2 linked regions of the Prochlorococcus marinus XMU1406 genome follow. The protein of the gene in region 2 binds, or shares a complex with, the protein of the main gene of each other region. Links are inferred from orthologs where the notes say so. Each region holds a gene or a part of one and is shown on either strand. Other genes may lie near its edges.

Region 1 (5,603 bases), 750 kb from region 2 along the record:
ATTACTACAGAATCAGGGACTGGAATTGTTCATACTGCGCCTGGTCATGGGATAGATGATTTTAATGTGGGTCAAAAATATGATTTACCAATAACATGTGTCGTTGATGAAAAAGGTAACTTAAATGAATATTCTGGTCAATTCAAAGGATCAAATGTCCTTAAAGATGCAAATGATTTAATTATTGAACACTTAAAAGGAAATAATTTGCTTCTATTACAAGAAAATTATAAGCATAGATATCCGTATGATTGGAGAACCAAAAAACCAACTATTTTTAGGGCAACAGAACAATGGTTCGCATCTGTAAATGGCTTTAGATCATCCGCATTAAAGGCAATCGAAGATGTTAAATGGATGCCAGCAACTGGAAAGAAAAGAATTTATTCTATGGTTGTTGGCAGAGGAGATTGGTGTATTTCTAGACAAAGGTCATGGGGAGTCCCTATTCCAGTATTTTATAAAAAAGATGGTAGTGACATCCTACTTAACAGCGAGATAATTAATCATATTCAAGAACTTTTTAGTGATCATGGAGCAGATATTTGGTGGGATTGGGATGTTAAGAATCTATTACCAGAAAATTATGCAAAAGACTCGGATCTATGGAAAAAAGGGACAGATACAATGGATGTTTGGTTCGATTCAGGATCTAGCTGGGCCGCAGTATGTGAATTAAGAAGTGAATTAAAGTATCCAGCCGATCTTTATTTAGAGGGCTCAGATCAACATCGAGGATGGTTCCAATCTTCTTTGTTGACGTCTGTTGCAGTAAATAATAAACCTCCATATAAGAAAGTTTTAACTCACGGTTTTGCACTTGATGAAAACGGTAGGAAAATGAGCAAATCTTTAGGTAATGTTGTTGATCCAAATATAATTATTAATGGAGGTAAAAATAAAAAAAATGAACCTGCTTATGGCGCTGATGTATTAAGGCTATGGGTGAGTTCTGTAGATTATTCAGTAGATGTTCCAATTGGTTCAAATATACTCAAGCAACTTTCAGATGTGTACAGAAAAGTTCGTAATACCGCAAGATATCTTTTAGGTAATATTCATGATTATGATCCTAAAATTGATAGTTTTGAAATTGATCAATTGCCTCTCTTAGATCAATGGATGTTAGGCAGATTAGTTGAAGTTACAGATCAAATATCAAATGCTTATGAAAATTATGAATTTTCAAAATTTTTCCAAATTTTACAAAGTTTTTGTGTTGTAGATCTATCAAATTTTTATTTGGATATTGCAAAGGATAGGTTATATGTAAGTTCTAAATCACAATTTAGGAGAAGATCATGTCAGTTTGTTATGTCAAAAGTTGTTGAAAATTTAGCCGTACTTATATCTCCAGTGCTTTGTCATATGGCTGAAGATATTTGGCAAAATATTCCATATTCAACTAAAGAAAAATCAGTATTTCAAAGAGGATGGCCAATTTTTTCGAAGTCATGGAAAAATAAAACTCTTAATGAACACATTGCAAATTTAAGAAATTTGAGAGTTGAAATTAACAAGGCGATAGAAGGATGTAGGAACAAACAAATAATTGGAGCAGCTTTAGAAACTGAAGTTAATTATTTACCTGAAGATAAAGTTGTAAAGGATTCACTGACTTGGCTAAAAGAATTTGGTAATCATGATGTAGATTTATTTAGGGATTGGCTTATAGTTTCAAACTTCCAAATGGTATCCGATTTGGTTAGGAATTCTCTGATTATCGATAACAATGCACTTGGGAAGATTCAAATAGTAAAAGCTAATGGTCAAAAATGTGATAGATGTTGGCATTATGAAAAAGAAACTTTTAATGGAATCCAAAATACAAAATTATGCAAAAGATGTTCAAATATTATTAATCTTGAATTTACTTAAATCCAGTTTTTTTGATTCAAAAAGAAAACTGAATTGTGATTTTCTCTAATAAAATTATCTTCAGGTCCCATTATGGGTGCTTTATAAAGTTTAAAGTTTGTAAGAATATAAGAAAATCCTATAACTTTCTTTTCTAAATCTATTTCAATTGGATGAGTTGTTGAGCTACTGAAACCTTTGAAAATAAGTATTTCTAATTGTTCTTTATGATTTTCTTTTAGAATGAAACCCTCTAGTTTAAGTATCCTATTAGGTATCTCGGAACTTATTTTTTCAAGATTATTTATTAAATCAATTTCTGCCATTTTCGGAGAAGTAAGAGTTTCTTCCATTTTTAGGTAATTTGATTATTGACCATTGAATAAGGCCCAAAATGTAGATTGATAATGCAAATAATCCTAAAAATTTTGCTATCGGCTGAGTAAAGTTAGCTCCGAAGAAAAAATTAAATAAATTTTTTATAAAAATATATAAATTTGAAGAAGGCTCAAGCCATATTTCACATGCATCCGAATTAATAAAAGAGAAGCAGCTAAAGTTTTGTAGACTCTGAATTAAGAAATTGAAAGATATAAAAGTTACTGTCCATCTCCATATTTTTGTTGTTGTAGTAAGGGAGTAAGAAAAATCATATTCTCTTAATTCATCATTTATATCGTTCCAAAACCAAACTGATACTGTCATTAATAGTGTTGAAATATTTGTTATGGCAAGGGCATAATTATACTTACCTATTAAAAGTAAAAGGCTTATAAAAAATAAAAGGGATATTTTCCAATAAATTGATAGAAGTTTGTTAACTGCTTTATTTCTTTTTTTAATTGACCAAAAGGATAGAGAGACAGGTATACCAATAAGGAAAATTATTGAAAGTTGAAAAGATAGCCAAATAGAAAGTTGATTAAAAACGTTCAAAACTTTTTCTTTTTAAACACATAATAATTAAACCTCAAACTGTTACTTTTTTACTTACTATTGTCATAGTTATGAATATTATGCATCCTTATATTATTGCCTAGAAATAAATTAATAATTGTATGAGACAACATGTTAATCCACTTAGTAGTAACTTTAATCAAATTGAGAGAATACCCTCTTTGAATGAAATGTTTGGTGATTCTAAATTGAATATTCATTTAGATATAGGTTGTGCTGCTGGTGATTTTTTATTCGATCTAGCTTTGGTTAATACCAGTTGGAATTATTTGGGAATTGAAATCCGAGAGAAATTAGTCAAAAATGCTAAATTAAAAGTGCTTAAAAGAGAAATCAAAAATCTATATTTTGTATTTGGTAATGCTAATAATATTTTGAATGATGTACAAAGTAAATTTATTATCAAAAATCTAAAAAGTATTTCGTTTAATTTCCCTGATCCATGGTTTAAAAAGAGACATTATAAAAGGCGTGTAATTCAGCCAGAATTTATTAATATTCTCTCAAATTCATTGCAAAAAGGGACTCTAATTTTTATAAAAACAGATGTAAAGGATTTATTCGACTATATGGATTTCACCATATCAAGTAACTTTTATTTTAAAACAATAGATAAAAAGGATTTTAATTATTCTGAAAGTTTTAATCCAAATAAAGTTAAAACTACTCGGGAAAAGTATGTGATTATTAACCAACTTGATATTTTTGAAAGGATTTATATAAAAATTTGATTCATCGTTAATTTGTTATTCTGTTAATTTCTAAAAAGAGTTTGTTTGTTATTTCGTTTGACAAAGAATCAACTTTTTTATGATTTTTAGCTTCAACTAGAATTCTCATTACGGGTTCTGTTCCGCTAGGTCTTATATAAACCCTACAATTATCTGAATATATTGACTGAAAATGTTCTATTGTTTGATCAATTAAGATTTTAGTTTTTGAATTTAATTTATTAATATTAAAATCTAAATTGATATTAGTTAGTTTTTGAGGAAAAGGTTCGAAACTACTTTTAAGCCAATCGTGTAAATTAATTTTTTTCTTTTTACAATATTTAGATATCTGAAGTGCAGTCAATATCCCATCTCCAGAAAAGTTATTAATTTTTGAAAGTATATGACCTGACTGCTCACCTCCTAAAACTGCACTTTTTTCTTTAATTGCGTCATGCACATATTTATCTCCTACATCAGTTCTATACAAACTTCCACCAATTTCCTTCCATGACTTTTCAAAACCTATGTTTGCCATTTGCGTAGATATTAGTAAATTATTTGTGAGAATTTTTTGTTCCATAAGTTCTCTACCCCAAAGAAAAAGAATATGATCTCCATCTAAAACATTTCCTTTTGAATCTATTCCAATTACTCTATCGGCATCCCCATCAAAGCTAAATCCCATATCTGCAGGACTCTCTCTTAATGCTTTTTTTAATGGTGCAAGGTTAGTAGAACCACAATTCTTATTAATTTTCAACCCATTTTTAGAGTTATTGATAACTCTTACATCCGCACCAAGTAACTGAAAAATTTTTTTTGCGCATGTTGTCGCTGATCCGTAGCATGTGTCTAATATTATTTTCAACCCGCTTAAATTTTCTCCACCCATTGTTTGGATTAGGCTTTTAATATAAATATCCATAAGATCTGTATTCGTATTTAGGGGGAGCACTTTTTTAGGAACTGATATATTTTGTTTTGACTCATCAATAAATTTTTGAATTTTATTTTCAAAATATTTTGTAATTTTTTGACCATTATGATCAAAAATTTTTATGCCATTATATTCCGGCGGATTATGACTTGCAGATATCATGATCCCACTACTAAGGTTTTCTTGCTTGATTAAAAAAGGTATAGCTGGGGTAGGGCAGATTCCAAGATTTATACATTTTTTGCCACTTTTATTTATACCTTGTGTTATTGCTTGAAGCAGAATATCTCCACTAATTCTTGTATCTCTTCCAATTAATATTGGATTTTTCTTTTCTAAAGTCGAACCTAGAGCATAGCCTACTTTATAGGCTAGAGAATAAGTTATCTCTTCATTAAATCTTCCTCTTATTCCATCAGTTCCAAAGATTGATTGCATAATTAGATTTCAGGAATCAAACAAATTTTTGATAATTATTCATTTCTTATTTTATCAGTTGATTAAAAGCTTGTAGATTTCAATCCTCTTTATTTGTTTTACTTATTTAAGATATTTTTAGTTATTAATAACTTAATAGTGCAATCTGAGAGCCGAGAGCCAATTTTAAAGACAAATTTAAAAACAATACTTATTTTGATTATATCTATTGTTATTATTTCATTTCTTTTGTTTAGAAATCTAATTTTTAAATCAACTTATCTACTAAAGAGTTTTGGAGAATTATCTGTTGACCCTGAAATAGCTTTTACAAATAATAAGCCTACATTTTTGGAATTTTATGCTGAGTGGTGCGAAGTTTGCAAAGAAATCGCTCCACAAGTTTCTGCTATTAAAGAAGAATACGAAAAAGATATTAATTTTGTTTTTTTAAATGTTGATAATCAAAAATGGGGTAATTACATCAAGAAGTTTGCGGTCAACGGAATTCCTCAAGTTAATCTTTTTGATGCAAAGGGCAATTTAATATCTACTTTTATTGGTAAACAAGATGAAATAAAAATAACAGAATCTATTAAGAATTTACAAAAAGAAGAGCAACCCTATGAGGAAATTATTAATCCTAAATTTTCAACATTTCAAGAAAATAAAAAAATTAAGGCTAGCCCTCGTAGTCATGGATAATTTTTACCATTCTA
Region 2 (8,311 bases):
ATAAGTGTACCTGCACCTCCCCAAACCAATCTTAATAAAAGATCTACTGGGCTAGAACCAACTTCTTTTACAATTTTGAATCCTATTAACTTGAAATATCTTACAAGTTTTTTACTATATCCTTCGCTATCAAAAATAGCTAAAAGTCTTGCTTTGTTGCTTGATTTTTTTTCAATTGCCCAAGCCATAGTTGTTGCCCATATTAATTCCGAAACAAAAGCAGGAGCCTTACTAAGGATTCTTAATGTATCAAGCTGAATACCTTGTTTATTTAAATAAGTCCAACCTTTCATTTCGGCCCAAATCTTAATGATGTTATCTTTCTGTTCTGCTATAACGATTCTAAAGAAACATAATCCGAGAGTTTCTCTAACTTGAATTTTAATTAATAATCCAATGTTACTTGCTAATTTTTCTAAATCTTCAACCTTCATGATTTTGAAAATTAGTCCTTATGGATTTTATGATTTGCCACTTTTAATCTGTCGATCTGTTTTTGTCTTTCTTCAAACCTTTTCCTATCATCATCGCTGAATTGATCTATGCAGAAATGACATTGGATACCCTTTCTATATTCTTTTCTTTCTTGATCTTGAATTGAAACTGGCATTCCACATGCATGACAAATCGAATAGGAGCCTTTTTCTAATTCTTGATCTAAAGCAACTCTTTTATCAAAAACATAACATTCACCTTCAAATAAGTTTTTTTCTTTTGGTATATCGTCAAGGTATTGAAGGATGCCCCCTTGGAGGTGATATATATTTTTATAACCTTTCTTTTTTAGTAAAGTGGTAGCTTTTTCACATCTTATTCCTCCGGTACAAAACATTGCTATATTTGTAGACTTTTTATTTTCTAAATGGGTATCTAAATGATCATCTACCCACTTGGGGAATTCGCTAAAATTTTTTGTATTTGGGTTTATAGAGTTCTGAAATGTACCTATTGACACCTCATAATGATTTCTAGTATCAATGACTATTGTATTTTGATTTTTAATTAACTTATTCCAATCAGCTGAGTCAATATAGGTCCCATTATCTTCTGAGGGGTTTATTTTAGGGACACCCATTGTAACTATTTCTTTCTTGATTTTTATTTTTAATTTTTTGAAGACTTTGTTTTTTGAGAAATTTACTTTAATATTCAAATTTCTATTATCTGCATATTTATTAAGTAAATTGATAACAATATCAATTACATTTTTCTCAGCACATATAGTTCCATTAATGCCCTCACTAGCAAAAATAAATAAACCTGAAAGATCGTTTTCATTTTCGATTTCTAATAATTTATTTTTTAGATCAATAATTAAGTTTTCTTGAAATGGGAAGAAAGAGTAAAGAGAAACTATTTTATAATTTTTGCCTTTCATAAAGAAGATACTGTTTTTTCACAAGTTTCAAAATCTTTGTTAAATGATACTCCAACCTCTTTAAGAAGTTTTCTGTCTGATTGGAAAGATGGATTTGAAGTTGTGAGTAACTCATCTCCATAAAAAATTGAATTTGCCCCACATTGAAAACATAATATTTGGGCTTCTTTTGAAAGCTTTTCTCTCCCTGCACTTAGTCTTATTTTACTTTTAGGCATAAGAATTCTTGCTGTAGCGATCATCCTTATCATTTCAATAGAATCAATATCTTCATTATCTTCTAAACCAGTGCCTTCAATAGCTACTAATGAATTTATAGGAACACTTTCAGGGTGTGGATTCATGTTTGAAAGCACTTCCAAAAGAGATGCTCTATCGCCATTAGTTTCACCCAAGCCTATTATTCCTCCACAACAAACATTTATTCCTGCATTTCTTACTCTTTTGATAGTGTCTAGTCTGTCTTGATAAGTTCTAGTCGTAATAATATTTTTATAATGCTCAGGACTAGTATCAAGATTGTGGTTATACGCGGTCAAGCCTGCATCAGCCAGTCTGGAAGCTTGTTCTTCTGTAAGCATCCCCGCAGTAACGCATGCTTCCATCCCTAAATCTCTTACACCGCTAACCATCTCCAACATTGCATTAAAAGATTTCCCATCTCTAATTTCTCTCCATGCCCAACCCATACAAAACCTATCTGCACCCTCATTTTTTGCTACTTGAGCTCTTGCTAAAACCTCTTCAACTTGAAACTGTGGATGACTTTTAATTTCGCTAGCACTATAAATTGATTGGCTACAGTACGAACAATTTTCCTCGCATCCACCAGTTTTTACACTGAACAATGATGCTAATTGAATATCGTATTTGTTGAATTTCCTGTGAACGGTTTGTGATTCCCACATTAAATCAATAAGAGGCATATTAAGTATTTTCAAAATCTCCGCTTTATTCCAATCAAACCTAATTTCTTTTAATAACTGATTATTCGAATTAGCCATTTTAATTAGGAAATATATTGAGAATCTTCAAAAGATTCATTTGGTAATGATTCTATACCGCCAAAACGTCTATTTCTTGATTGGTAATCAATTATTGCTTTAAGAAATTCATGCTCATTGAATTCTGGCCAAAGTACGTCAGATATATAAATTTCTGAATATGCTAATTGCCATAATAAAAAATTACTGATCCTTTTTTCACCACTAGTTCTTATTAGTAATTCTGGATCCTTAATTCCTCTAGTTAATAACTCTGAATTAAATAATTCTTCATTAATTTCACTTGGTTTTATTTCTCCAGAAGAAGATTTTAATGCTAGTTCTTTTGCAACTTTTACTATTTCTTGTCTGCCTCCGTAATTAACACAAACATTGAATAAAAATTTATTATTGTGTTTAGTAAGTGATTCTGAACTAGATATTATTTCTTTTAAATTTTTTGGGAAAGGAGTTAAATCTCCTATAAATTTTATTTTTGTTGATTCTTCATGTATCTCTTTAATTTCTTTTTTTAAAACTTCGCTAAAAAGATTTATAAGAAAATCAACTTCTTTTGTTGGTCTTGTCCAATTTTCAGTTGAAAAAGCATAAACAGTAATTACTTTACAACCTAAATTTTTTGCAGCTTTGAGAATTTTTTTTAATACACTGACGCCCTGCTTATGTCCAAATGATCGGGGTAAACCTTTTCTAGTCGCCCATCTCCCATTGCCGTCCATAATTATTGCTACATGCTTGGGCAATTTTTGCTTATCTATTTTCCTTAATAAGTCAGTAATTTTATCGTCTATTACTTTTTCTAAACTCATAAGTTAATCCTTTTTGTTAACAAAAATTTCTGATTTTTCTGACTCTTTTTTATTAATATCACTGATGATATTATCACTCGAGTCTATCTTTTGGGATGAAACATTTTTATTTACAGATGCTTTATTTGCTCCTATAGAGTTTTGATTTCCAATCAATTTTGCAAGAAGTTCTTGTAACCTGCTGCTGGTAATTGGTCTTTCAAGTTTACCTTGGTTTGCTAATGATAACGTACCTGTTTCTTCAGAAACAACAATACAAATACATCTATCAAATCTTTCTGTAATACCTAATGCTGCTAAATGTCTTGTGCCATATCTACTTATTCCTTGTCTTGAGAGAGGAAGTATTACGCCAGCAGAAATTATTTTATTTCCTTTCACAAGAACTGCTCCATCATGTAAAGGCGTATCTGTAGCAAAAAGATTTATTAAAAGGTCAGTTGATAATTGTGCCTCAATATTGGTACCTGAATATAAAAAATCTTCAGGTCTTAAATCACTCCCCAAATCTACAACGATTAAAGCACCTCTTCTATTTTGAGAGAGTTTACCGGCAGTATCAACTAACTGAGTAATGGTAGTTGAAGTTGCTCTAAATTCCTTTTGTGGATTCCCTAGTAATACAGCTAGCCTTCCAGTGCCTAGTAATTCCATTAATCTTCTTAACTCTCCTTGCCAAAGGATCGCTAATGAGAGAGAGCAAGCGAGGACTACAGCATCAATTAATTTTGATGTTAGTGGTAAGTATGCATATCTTTGAATAAACCATGCGGATGATACTAAAAACAAATATCCTCTTAGAAGCCATAATGTCCGTTGTTCTTTTACTCTAGAGAATAATAATAGTCCGAAACCAACAGCAAATAAGACATCTAATAAAAGCTTTAAATTTATAATCCCCCAGAAATTCACACTAAAAACAAAATTAATTTAAATGTACCTAATTTTGTTTGATAAAGCGATCAGGTAATACGTCATATTTTAAAAGATCCAATGGGCTTTCTCTTTTTTGAATAATTTCTGCCTCTCCATCTTTAACTAAGAGAGCGGCAGGTCTTGGAATTCTGTTGTAGTTAGAACTCATTGAATTATTATATGCACCAGTACCAAAAACACATATAAGATCTCCCGTTTTACATTCTGCTAGTTCAATTTCTTTAAACAATACATCTCCCGATTCGCAGTGCTTACCCGCAATAGTATATTTATTTTTGGAATTAATATTAAATGGATTACTTACTAAACATGCAGAATAATTTGATTGATATGTAATTGGTCTTGGATTATCACTCATACCACCATCAACAGATAAATATGTTCTGATACCAGGAATTTCTTTAAAAGCCCCAATTTTGTAAATGGTTATACCTGCTGTAGATACAATAGATCTACCAGGTTCGCACATTAATGTGGGAAAATCTAAGTTGTTTTTTTTACAAGCTTCAACAACGGAAGAAGAAATTGTTTTTACCCATTCATCAATTGAAGGGGGATCATCACTTTCTGTATACCTGATACCTAAACCCCCGCCAACATTTAGTTCCTCAATATTATGACCAAATTTTTTGGCGTCTAAGATAACCTTTACCATTATTTCTCCCAGATCCTTATGGGGGTCTAGTTCAAAAATCTGTGAACCAATATGAGCATGTAAACCTTTTAATTTTAGGTGCTTTGTATTGCTTATTCTGTTAAATAGAGTATTTAAATATTCTATTCCGAAACCAAATTTGCTATCAAATGATCCAGTTCTAATATATTCATGTGTATGGCATTCTATCCCAGGAGTAAAGCGAATCATTATTTCTAAATCATGATTAAATGAATTTGAGATTTCATCTAATCTTTCTAAGTCGTAATCATTATCTACAATAACCTTAATATTATTTCTAACTGCGAATTCTAATTCTTTGTCTGATTTGTTGTTACCATGAAAAACAATTTTTTCATTTGGAACCCCACCTTTAATAGCAGTTAATAGTTCTCCTTCTGAAACAGCATCAAGTCCTAAACCTTCCGAGGAAACAAGACTACTCATGAAAATGGAACTATTTGCCTTAGAAGCATATATCGGCAAGGATTTTCCTGGGTAATATTTTTCTAATGCTTTTTTGTAAGCTTTACAAGAATTTCTTAAAGTGATTTCATCCAAGATATAAAGAGGAGAATGATATTTTTTAACTAGTTCTTCAATAGAACATCCACCAACTGACAATTTCCCATCTCTTTCAATGGATGTGGTAATGGGAATAATATTTCTGTTAGGACTTTCCAAGTCAATTTTTTGTTTTAAAAAAGATTGTTTTTCTTCCATGGGAGAACTTCAAATAAAGCTTTGCCAAAACTGTCATATTTTATAATGACTTTAGATTTGAACTTTCTAGATATAAATACATAATAAATGATATCCATTAAACAAATAAATAATAAAGATATTGATTTATGTTATGAATTAGATGCAAATACGATTTCTCTATGGAGTAAAGAACAATGGGCTAACGAATTCAAAAAAGATGGTACAAAAATCTTTGGCTTATTAATTAAAAATTTAGTCATTGGTATATGTGTTTTTCAAGTTGTTCTTGATGAAGCTCAAATAAATTATTTTGTTGTAAATAAAAAATTTAGAAAAAAGGGATTTGGATCTTATCTTATGAGCTATTTAATAAATAAATGTGAAAAATTAAATTTAAAGAAATTACTATTAGAGGTTTCTCATAGCAATGTTACTGCTGAAAGATTTTATAGTCGCTTTGATTTTTCTACTGTGGGAATAAGAAAAAATTATTATAAAGATGGTTCACATGCTCTTTTAAAAGAAAAAAAATTAACAACAAAATAATGTAAAAATTTAAATGTTCGGATAACCAGAATCCTTGAAATTACTATAATTTCTTGCTATATCACTAAAAAAGTTCAATTTAATTTGATAAATTATACTTTTGGGTATTCACAAAAGCTCATTCTGAACACAAAATTGACATATTACTGGTAGGTTATTAATAGGAATTTAATCTTCTAATGTTTGAAAGATTTACAGAAAAAGCTATAAAAGTCATTATGCTTGCTCAAGAGGAAGCTAGAAGACTTGGCCATAATTTTGTTGGAACAGAACAAATTCTTTTGGGGTTAATTGGAGAAGGAACTGGGGTCGCAGCGAAAGTACTTAAATCACTTGGAGTTAATTTAAAGGATTCAAGGATAGAGGTGGAAAAGATAATAGGTAGAGGTTCAGGTTTTGTAGCTGTAGAAATACCTTTTACTCCCAGAGCTAAAAGAGTTTTAGAACTATCTTTAGAAGAGGCTCGTCAACTTGGTCACAATTACATTGGTACAGAACATTTATTGTTGGGATTAATAAGGGAAGGTGAAGGTGTGGCTGCAAGAGTTCTTGAAAACCTTAATATCGACCTTACAAAAGTTAGAACTCAAGTTATAAGAATGCTTGGTGAAACCGCCGAAGTTGGCACAGGTGCAAGTACAACTAAGGGCAACTTAAAAACTGCTACTCTTGATGAATTCGGAACAAATTTAACAAAATTAGCAAGTGAATCAAAATTAGATCCAGTCGTTGGACGCCATTCAGAAATAGACCGTGTAGTTCAAATACTAGGTAGGAGGACAAAAAATAATCCTGTTCTTATAGGGGAGCCAGGTGTAGGTAAAACAGCTATCGCAGAAGGTCTAGCTCAAAGAATACAAACTGGTGATATTCCAGACATACTTGAAGATAAAAGAGTTTTGACACTTGATATAGGTCTTTTGGTAGCAGGAACAAAATATAGAGGTGAATTTGAAGAAAGGTTAAAAAAAATAATGGAAGAAATTAAATCAGCAGGTAACGTCATTCTTGTCATAGATGAAGTGCATACTTTAATTGGTGCTGGAGCTGCTGAAGGAGCTATAGATGCAGCAAATATACTTAAGCCAGCATTAGCTAGAGGGGAACTTCAATGTATTGGAGCAACAACTCTAGATGAATATAGAAAACATATTGAAAGAGATGCTGCTCTAGAAAGAAGATTCCAGCCTGTAATGGTAGGAGAGCCATCTATAGAAGATACAATCGAAATTTTAAAAGGTCTTAGAGAACGTTACGAACAACATCATCGTTTAAAAATTACTGATGATGCGCTAGAGGCCGCCGCTCATTTAGGTGATCGTTATATATCTGACAGATTTTTACCTGATAAGGCTATTGACCTCATCGACGAGGCAGGAAGTAGAGTACGTTTAATAAACTCTAAACTTCCGCCTGAAGCAAAACAGATAGATAGAGAACTAAGAGAAGTCCAAAAACAAAAGGAAGAATCTGTAAGAGACCAAAATTTCGACCAAGCTGGCCAATTACGCGAAAAAGAGATGGAATTGTCTGCAAAAATTAAAGATGTTTTGGACAATAAAAAAGAATCTACAGCTGGAGATCAATCTGATGCTGATAATTCTGTAAAAAGTGATTCAAAACTTTTACAAAGTCCCCTTGTTAGTGAAGAGGATGTAGCTCATATTGTGGCTTCATGGACAGGTGTTCCTGTTCAAAAATTAACAGAAACTGAATCAGTCAAGCTTCTAAATATGGAGGAAACACTTCACCAAAGGCTAATTGGACAAGATGAAGCTGTAAAGGCTGTCTCAAGAGCCATAAGAAGAGCAAGAGTTGGATTAAAAAATCCTAATAGACCCATAGCAAGTTTTATCTTTTCTGGACCTACCGGTGTTGGTAAAACTGAATTGACTAAATCATTGGCTTCATATTTCTTCGGTAGTGAAGAAGCAATGATTAGATTAGATATGTCAGAATTTATGGAAAGACATACAGTTAGTAAACTTATAGGTTCGCCTCCTGGTTATGTTGGTTTTAATGAAGGTGGTCAGCTTACTGAAGCTGTTAGAAGACGTCCTTATACCGTTGTTTTATTTGATGAAGTTGAAAAGGCACATCCAGATGTTTTCAACTTATTATTACAACTACTTGAAGACGGAAGATTAACTGACTCCAAAGGTAGAACTGTAGATTTTAAAAATACATTATTAATAATGACTTCTAATATTGGTTCAAAAGTAATCGAGAAAGGTGGTGGCGGACTAGGATTCGAATTCTCAGGTGATTCAGTTGAAGA

What was found. The genes of interacting proteins can lie anywhere in the genome.
Region 1: the proteins of cdaA (region 2) and HA149_RS01280 are in contact, whole or in part, in a crystal structure (PDB 7OJS), measured with the Bacillus subtilis proteins. The link is inferred for Prochlorococcus marinus XMU1406 from one-to-one orthologs.

What each region holds. Positions count from the first base shown.
Region 1 is NZ_JAAORG010000001.1:236,010-241,612, forward strand. The notes cover bases 2,730-5,603. They hold HA149_RS01280 (phosphoglucosamine mutase), read right to left. Parts: upstream 4,906-5,603; coding sequence 3,553-4,905; downstream 2,730-3,552. Other genes in these bases: HA149_RS01270 (DUF3177 family protein), read right to left, coding at 2,730-2,793; trmB (tRNA (guanosine(46)-N7)-methyltransferase TrmB), read left to right, coding at 2,916-3,545; HA149_RS01285 (thioredoxin domain-containing protein), read left to right, coding at 5,044-5,589; thyX (FAD-dependent thymidylate synthase), read right to left, coding at 5,593-5,603. Outside these bases: ileS (isoleucine--tRNA ligase), read left to right, coding at 1-1,878; HA149_RS01265 (hypothetical protein), read right to left, coding at 1,875-2,210; more of HA149_RS01270, read right to left, coding at 2,170-2,729. UniProt on the Bacillus subtilis protein: Catalyzes the conversion of glucosamine-6-phosphate to glucosamine-1-phosphate. Glucosamine-1-phosphate is used for cell wall biosynthesis.
Region 2 is NZ_JAAORG010000001.1:986,331-994,641, reverse strand. What follows is about bases 2,150-5,001. They hold cdaA (diadenylate cyclase CdaA), read right to left. Parts: upstream 4,104-5,001; coding sequence 3,195-4,103; downstream 2,150-3,194. Other genes in these bases: lysA (diaminopimelate decarboxylase), read right to left, coding at 4,132-5,001; HA149_RS05775 (isoprenyl transferase), read right to left, coding at 2,388-3,191; bioB (biotin synthase BioB), read right to left, coding at 2,150-2,382. Outside these bases: HA149_RS05790 (hypothetical protein), read right to left, coding at 1-434; HA149_RS05785 (rhodanese-related sulfurtransferase), read right to left, coding at 446-1,378; more of bioB, read right to left, coding at 1,375-2,149; more of lysA, read right to left, coding at 5,002-5,505; rimI (ribosomal protein S18-alanine N-acetyltransferase), read left to right, coding at 5,593-6,033; HA149_RS05755 (ATP-dependent Clp protease ATP-binding subunit), read left to right, coding at 6,213-8,311. UniProt on the Bacillus subtilis protein: One of 3 paralogous diadenylate cyclases (DAC) in this bacteria, catalyzing the condensation of 2 ATP molecules into cyclic di-AMP (c-di-AMP). Upon expression in E.coli leads to c-di-AMP synthesis.